2 regions of the Nocardiopsis sp. LDBS1602 genome follow, and region 2 is predicted to be linked to the other one. Evidence: riboswitches for the same ligand, from Rfam matches in the RefSeq annotation. Region 2 holds a riboswitch; the other holds the start of a gene.
What was found. A riboswitch is a leader RNA that binds a small molecule or an ion and turns the genes downstream of it on or off. The one in region 2 is predicted to bind glycine.
Positions count from the first base shown of each region.

Region 1: linked by a shared signal. The riboswitch ahead of gcvT (glycine cleavage system aminomethyltransferase GcvT) and the one ahead of gcvP (aminomethyl-transferring glycine dehydrogenase) in region 2 are both predicted to bind glycine.

Region 1 covers NZ_JAYLVW010000005.1:35,807-39,438, forward strand. The annotation lists gene glyA (serine hydroxymethyltransferase) at 1-996, opposite strand, end outside; gene gcvH (glycine cleavage system protein GcvH) at 998-1,378, opposite strand; gene gcvT (glycine cleavage system aminomethyltransferase GcvT) at 1,534-2,649, opposite strand; glycine riboswitch at 2,792-2,893, opposite strand; gene U9J66_RS17165 (penicillin-binding transpeptidase domain-containing protein) at 3,293-3,632, shown strand, end outside.
Region 2 covers NZ_JAYLVW010000001.1:1,183,587-1,187,218, reverse strand. The annotation lists gene U9J66_RS05435 (MerR family transcriptional regulator) at 228-716, shown strand; glycine riboswitch at 903-993, shown strand; gene gcvP (aminomethyl-transferring glycine dehydrogenase) at 1,091-3,632, shown strand, end outside.

The DNA of each region.
Region 1 (3,632 bases), on a different contig from region 2:
CGAGTTCACCAGGTCCACCAGGACCAGGTGCACGTCGGTGCCGCCGGACAGGACCTTGACGCCCGCCTCGGTCGTGTCCGGGCGGGTGAGCCGTTCGGCGAGGATCCGCGCCCCGGCGAGGGTGCGGCGCTGACGCTCGGCGAACTCCTCGCTCGCAGCGACCTTGAACGAGACCGCCTTGGCCGCGATCACGTGCTCCAGCGGGCCGCCCTGCATGCCGGGGAAGACCGCGGAGTTGATCTTCTTGCCCAGCTCGGCCTTGGACAGGATCATCCCGCCGCGCGGACCGCCCAGGGTCTTGTGCGTGGTGGTGGTGACCACATCGGCGAACGGCACCGGGTTGGGGTGCAGTCCGGCCGCGACCAGACCGGCGAAGTGCGCCATGTCGACCATCAGCAGGGCGCCGACCTCGTCGGCGATCTGCCGGAAGCGCTCGAAGTCGAGCTGACGCGGGTAGGCCGACCAGCCCGCCACGATCATCTTGGGGCGGTGCTCCTTGGCGAGGGCGGCGACCTCGTCGTAGTCGACGGTGCCGTCGTCCTCGCGCACGTGGTAGGCCACGGCGTCGAGGATCTTGCCGGAGTAGTTGATCCGCATGCCGTGGGTCAGGTGACCACCGTGGGCCAGGTCCAGGCCCAGGATGGTGTCGCCCGGCTTGAGCAGGGCGAAGTACACCGCGGTGTTGGCCTGGGCGCCCGAGTGCGGCTGCACGTTGACGTGCTCGGCGCCGAAGAGCTCCTTGGCCCGGTCGATCGCGAGCTGTTCGACGACGTCGACGTGCTCGCAACCGCCGTAGTAGCGGCGGCCGGGGTAGCCCTCGGCGTACTTGTTGGTCAGGACGGTGCCCTGGGCCTCCAGAACCGCCTGGGGGGCGAAGTTCTCGGAGGCGATCATCTCCAGGGTGTCGCGCTGGCGCGCCAGTTCGGCGTCGACCGCGGCCGCCACCTCGGGGTCCAGCTCGCTCAGGGTCCGGTTGAGAAGGTTGTCGCCGGTCATATCAGTTCTCGCCTTCGGTCAGCTTGGTGTACTCCTCGGCGGAGAGCAGGTCCGCGGGCTCCTCGGAGAAGCGCACCTTGAACAGCCAGCCGCCCTCGAAGGGCGCGGAGTTGATGGTCTCGGGGGAGTCCTCGAGCGCCTCGTTGACCTCGACGACCTCACCGCTGACGGGGGAGTAGATGTCGCTGACGGACTTGGTGGACTCCACCTCTCCCGCGGTCTCTCCCGCGGTGACCTCGTCGCCGACCGAGGGGGTCTCGACGAAGACGATGTCGCCCAGCGACTCGGCGGCGAACGCGGTGATCCCGACGGTGGCGATCCCGTCCTCTACCGCGACCCACTCGTGTTTGGCGGTGTAACCCAGCTCCGTGGGAACGCTCACTTCAACTCTCCTTGGAGGTGTTCCATTTGTCTGCCGTGCGCCCGTACGGCGACCCGGCCCGGCCTATGTCCGGCCACGCCCCGTCCGTGCCGCCCCCCTGGGGGAACGGCACCGAGGCGTGTACCGGTCGTCGAGGATCCTCGTGGGACCCCCTCCTACGACCGCCGCTTGTAGAACGGCAGCTCGACCACGTCGACCTCTTCTCCCCGGCCACGCACGTCCACGGTGAACGTGCCGGTCGTGGTGTCGAGGTCGCCGTCCACGTAGGCCATGGCGATGGGGCGGCCCAGGGTGGGGGAGGGGGCGCCGCTGGTGATGGTTCCGACGACGGAGCCGTCGCGCAGCACGTCCTGGCCCTTGCGCAGGGGCCGGCGGCCGCGGGCGACGAACCCGACCAGGCGCTTGTCACGCGCGGTGCGGGAGGCCTCTTCCAGGGCGGCGCGGCCGACGAAGTCACCGGACTTGTCGAGCCTGACCACGCGGCCCAGGCCGGCGTCGAAGGGGGTGAGGTCGGAGGTGAGCTCCTGGCCGTAGAGCGGCATGCCCGCCTCCATGCGCAGGGTGTCGCGCGCGGAGAGCCCGGCGGGGACCAGACCGAGGTCGGCGCCGCCGGAGATGAGGGCGGACCAGATCTCGGGGGCGCGGTCGGCGGGCTTGACGAAGATCTCGAAGCCGTCCTCACCGGTGTAACCGGTCCGGGCGAGCAGGACGGGGACACCGGCGACGGTGTGCTCGTAACCGGCGAAGTAGCGGATCTCGTCGAGGTCGGCGTCGGTGAGCGGGGCGAGGATCTCCACGGCGCGCGGGCCCTGGATGGCGATGAGCGAGTATTCGGGGGACTCGTCGACGACCTCGACGTCGAAGCCGGCGGCGCGTTCGGTCAGGGCGGAGGCGACGACGGAGACGTTGGCCGCGTTGGCCACGACCAGGTACTCCCGCTCACCGAGACGGTAGACGATGAGGTCGTCCAGGACACCGCCGTCCTCGGCGGTGATCATGGTGTAGCGCGCCCGGCCCACCTTCAGTTTCGACAGGTAGCCGGCCAGGGCGTGGTCGAGGGCCTGGTCGGCCTGGGGGCCGGTCAGCCGGATCTCGCCCATGTGGGAGAGGTCGAAGAGCCCGGCGGCCTCGCGGACCGCCTTGTGCTCGGCGGTCTCGCTGCCGTAGCGGAGCGGCATGAGCCACCCGGCGAAGTCGACGAGCGTGGCCCCGGCCTCTTCGTGGATCTTGTGCAGTGCGGTGAGACGCGGCGAGGAGGTGGGCTCTGACATGGGCACTCCCGAGAGGATGGGCGGTGTCGGTTGAGGCGTTGCCATCCTCCCCCTCTGTCATCGGTGCCTGAGAGCTTCGCCCCGCGCTCGGCGTGGCTTGCACCTTCGGCGAGGGACGTGCGTCCCTGCTTTCCAGAGTGGTCTCGCCCGTACGGTCCGCTGTGCCTGAGAGGTTGTCTGTGGGGAGGGATTGCTCCTTCGGCGGCCCACGCTGGATACGCGGACACTCTCCCGTACGGGGTCAGCAACAGGTTCAGCCTAGCAGCGGCGGGATGGGGCTCCCAAGACCGCCCGACGGGTTGTGGACGACGGTCGTCGCGCGGCCGCGAAGGGCGTGGGACCAGGGGTTCCGTGCCCGGCTCCGTCGTTCGGGCCCGTGAGGTCGTGGGGCGAGGGGAGCCGGGGCCCTCGTCGTGGGAGGGGCACGGCGCGAGGGATGGGTCACGTACGGGGTGGTGAGGGTGGGAGGGGTGGGGCGGGTCCGGGGACGGATTCGCGCTCGACGGTCGGCGTTCGTCGTCGATGACGGGTGACCGGACGGGGCGACGCGCGTGCGGAGCGTGTCGTTTCGAGGTGGTGATCGGTGGTCCGTGGGCTAGTTTGGAGGACGGACGTCCCCTCGATCACCGCCTGGAGGAGCCGAGTGCGTACCGACACCGAATCCGCCCCCAGAAGGTCCCGGAGGACCCGTGGATACGCCCTGACCGCGGGGTGCGCGCTCACCCTCTTCACGGGCGTCGCCTGCGGTGGGACCGAGGAGGAGGGCGAGCCGGACCGTTCGGCCGTGGGCGAGCCCGTCGAGCTGGGCGACGTGGAGGCCGTGGAGCGCGGCGACCTGGAGTCCCTGTTCGAGGACGCCGGGGTGGACGGGACGTTCGTGCTCTACGACGCCAACGGCCGATCGGCGGTGCTGGTGGGGGCGGACGGCGCCCACGAGCGCGCCGTGCCCGGGGCCACCTTCGAACTCCCGAACACGCTCATCG
Region 2 (3,632 bases):
GCCTCGTTGACGCTGCCGTGGCGCCGCTTTACCTTCGGTGCTGTGGAACCCACGGCGCGCCCCTTCCCTGAGTGGACTTTCCCCTGTCGATGCCGCCGTGGGACGAGAAGCCGGAGGTCGGCGTGGCGGTAGCGAGCGGCAAGCGGGATCCCGAAGACAGGCGGTCCGCGCTGCGGCTAGCGGGGCAGCAGGGCCTACTGTGCGAAGAGGACGTGGTGGCGCTGCCTATGGACGTCGGGTATAGGGGACCCGCGGCGTGTACCGCCGCCGGGATCACCTATCGACAGCTCGACTACTGGGCCAGAACCGGCCTGGTGGAGCCGAGCGTGCGCTCAGGCGCCCATAACGCGCCCCTGTACAGTCTCCCGGACATCCTCATGCTCAAGGTGGCCAAGCGCCTCCTGGACACCGGGATCTCCCTTCAGCAGATCCGTACGGCCGTGGACCATCTGCGGGGCCGCCCCGCCGGTGAGCTGGCCCGCATCACCCTCATGAGCGATGGTGTGAGCGTCTACGAGTGCACCTCTCCCGAGGAGGTCGTCGACCTCATGCAGTGCGGTCAGGGCATGTTCGGGCTGGCGTTGGCCAACGTGGCCCGTGAGCTGGAGGAGGCCCTGGGGGTCGTTCCGGCCGAGGATCGTTCGGAGCTTCCCGCCTCCGCGCCCCAGCCGGTCGACGAGCTGGCCCGTCGGCGCAGGGAGCGGCGCACCGGCTGAGTCCGGCGAAGGCGAACGTGGTCGTGGTGGGGCCCGAGGGGTTCGTGTGATTCTCCGTGTGCGGTGGGAGAAAGGCGTGCCCTGGCTCGGTGAACCGGGCCCCGATCGAGTACGGTCGTAGTCACAACAGGAGGAAACCCGACATTCCTCCTGCTTGGATCTATGTACAGAGCGTCAGCAGGCTGTCGATACCGCGCGGGAGAGACCTCGGCAACGGGGCGCCGACGGGGCAATACTCCCCAGTAACCTCTCAGGCACCACGGACCGCGCGGAGGAGGCCGCTCTGAAGCCTGGGCACCGCCGTGCCCGGTGACAGAGGGGGAGACCGTGAGGAACACCGCCGATCACATCGGCCCTGTCACCAGGAGGTCTCCGTGACTGACCCGTCGAACGTCCCGAACCCGGGCGCGCCCGCCAGGGTCTTCGCCGACCGGCACATCGGCCCCACACCGGCCGAGGTCGAAGAGATGCTCAAGACGGTGGGGCACTCCTCCACCGAGGAGCTCATGACCGCCGCCGTCCCCGAGTCCATCCTCACCGGCCCCGGGCGCCACGCCCCGCTGGACCTGCCCGAGGCGATCGGGGAGGCCGAGGCCCTGGACGAGCTGCGGGCCCTGGCCTCGCGCAACCGTCCGCACACCTCGCTGATCGGCCTGGGCTACTACGACACGCTCACCCCGCCGGTCATCCTGCGCAACATCATGGAGAACCCCGCCTGGTACACGGCCTACACGCCCTACCAGCCGGAGATCTCCCAGGGCCGGCTGGAGGCCCTCCTCAACTTCCAGACCATGGTCTCGGACCTGACCGGCCTCCCGATCACCGGCGCCTCCCTCCTGGACGAGGCGACCGCCGCCGCCGAGGCCATGACCCTGGCCCGTCGCGCCTCCAAGGTCAAGAGCGACGTGTTCGTCGTCGACTCCGACGTCTTCCCGCAGACCCTCCAGGTGCTGCGCACCCGGGCCGAGCCCCTGGGCATCGAGGTCGTCGTCGCCGACCTGACCAAGGGCCTGCCCGAAGGCGAGGCCTTCGGTGTCCTGGTGCAGTACCCCGCCTCCAGCGGTGTGGTCCGCGACCCCTCCTCCGTGATCGCCCGGGCGCACGAGCGAGGGGCCCTGGCCGTGGTCGCCGCGGACATCCTCGCCCTCACGCTGCTGCGCAGCCCCGGCGACCTGGGCGCCGACATCGCGGTCGGCTCCACTCAGCGTTTCGGCGTTCCGCTCGGCTTCGGCGGCCCGCACGCCGGCTACATGTCCGTGGGCGAGAAGCTCCGTCGCCAGCTGCCCGGCCGTCTGGTCGGCGTCTCGGTGGACAACGCCGGCAAGCCCGCCTACCGTCTGGCCCTCCAGACCCGCGAACAGCACATCCGTCGTGAGAAGGCCACCAGCAACATCTGCACCGCCCAGGTGCTGCTGGCGATCATGGCCGGCATGTACGGCGTCTACCACGGCCCCGACGGCCTGCGCGCCATCGCCCGTCAGGTGCACACCCGCACCGCGGCCCTGGCCGACGCCCTCACCCGCCGCGGCTTCGACGTGGTCCACTCGTCCTACTTCGACACCCTGCGCGTGCGCGTGCCCAGCGCCGACCAGGTCGTCGAACGCGCCCTGGAGAGCGGGATCAACCTGCTCGCCGTCGACCAGCGCACCGTCGGCCTGAGCGTGGACGAGACGACCACCGTCGACACCCTGGGCAAGGTCCTGGCCTCCTTCGGCGAGGCCGACCGGGGCGCCGAGCGCGGCCCGGTGGCCGTGGACGAGGCCGCCGACCGTCTGCCCGCCGACCTGGCGCGCGGCGTCGACTACCTCACCCACGAGGTCTTCAACACCCACCGCAGCGAGACCTCCCTGCTGCGCTACATGCGCCGTCTGTCCGACCGCGACCTGGCGCTGGACCGCACGATGATCCCGCTGGGGTCGTGCACCATGAAGCTCAACGCCACCGCGGAGATGGAGTCCATCACCTGGCCGGAGTTCGCGGGCCTGCACCCGTTCGCCCCTCTGGACCAGGCGGCCGGCAGCGTGGCGCTCATCCGCGACCTGGAGGCCTGGCTGGCCGAGGTCACCGGCTACGACGCCGTCTCCCTCCAGCCCAACGCCGGCTCCCAGGGCGAACTCGCCGGTCTGCTCGCCATCCGCGGTTACCACCGTTCCCGCGGTCAGAGCCACCGCGACGTGTGCCTGATCCCCAGCTCCGCCCACGGGACCAACGCGGCCAGCGCCGTCATGGCGGGGATGCGCGTGGCCGTCGTGGCCTGTGACGACGACGGCAACGTCGATCTGGAGGACCTGCGCGCCAAGACCGCCCGTCACGCGGAGGACCTGGCGGCCATCATGGTCACCTACCCCTCCACCGCGGGCGTGTACGAGGACACCATCACCGAGGTGTGCCGCCTGGTCCACGAGGCCGGCGGCCAGGTCTACGTGGACGGCGCCAACCTGAACGCCCTCCTGGGCTGGGCCAAGCCGGGCGAGTTCGGCGCCGACGTCAGCCACCTGAACCTGCACAAGACCTTCTGCATCCCGCACGGGGGCGGCGGCCCGGGCGTGGGCCCGGTCGCGGTCCGTTCGCACCTGGCCGGTTTCCTGCCCAACCACCCCGGACAGCCCGAGGCGGGCCCGCACACCGGTTCCGGACCGGTCTCGGCCGCCCCCTTCGGATCCGCCGGAATCCTGCCGATCTCCTGGGCCTACGTACGGATGATGGGCGAGCAGGGGCTGCGTTCGGCCACCGAGACCGCGGTGCTCTCGGCCAACTACATCGCCAAGCGTCTGGAGCCCTACTTCCCGGTGCTCTACACCGGCGCCGGCGGTCTGGTCGCGCATGAGTGCATCATCGACATCCGCCCCCTCCAGAAGGCCTGCGGGATCAGCAACGAGGACGTCGCCAAGCGCCTGATGGACTACGGCTTCCACG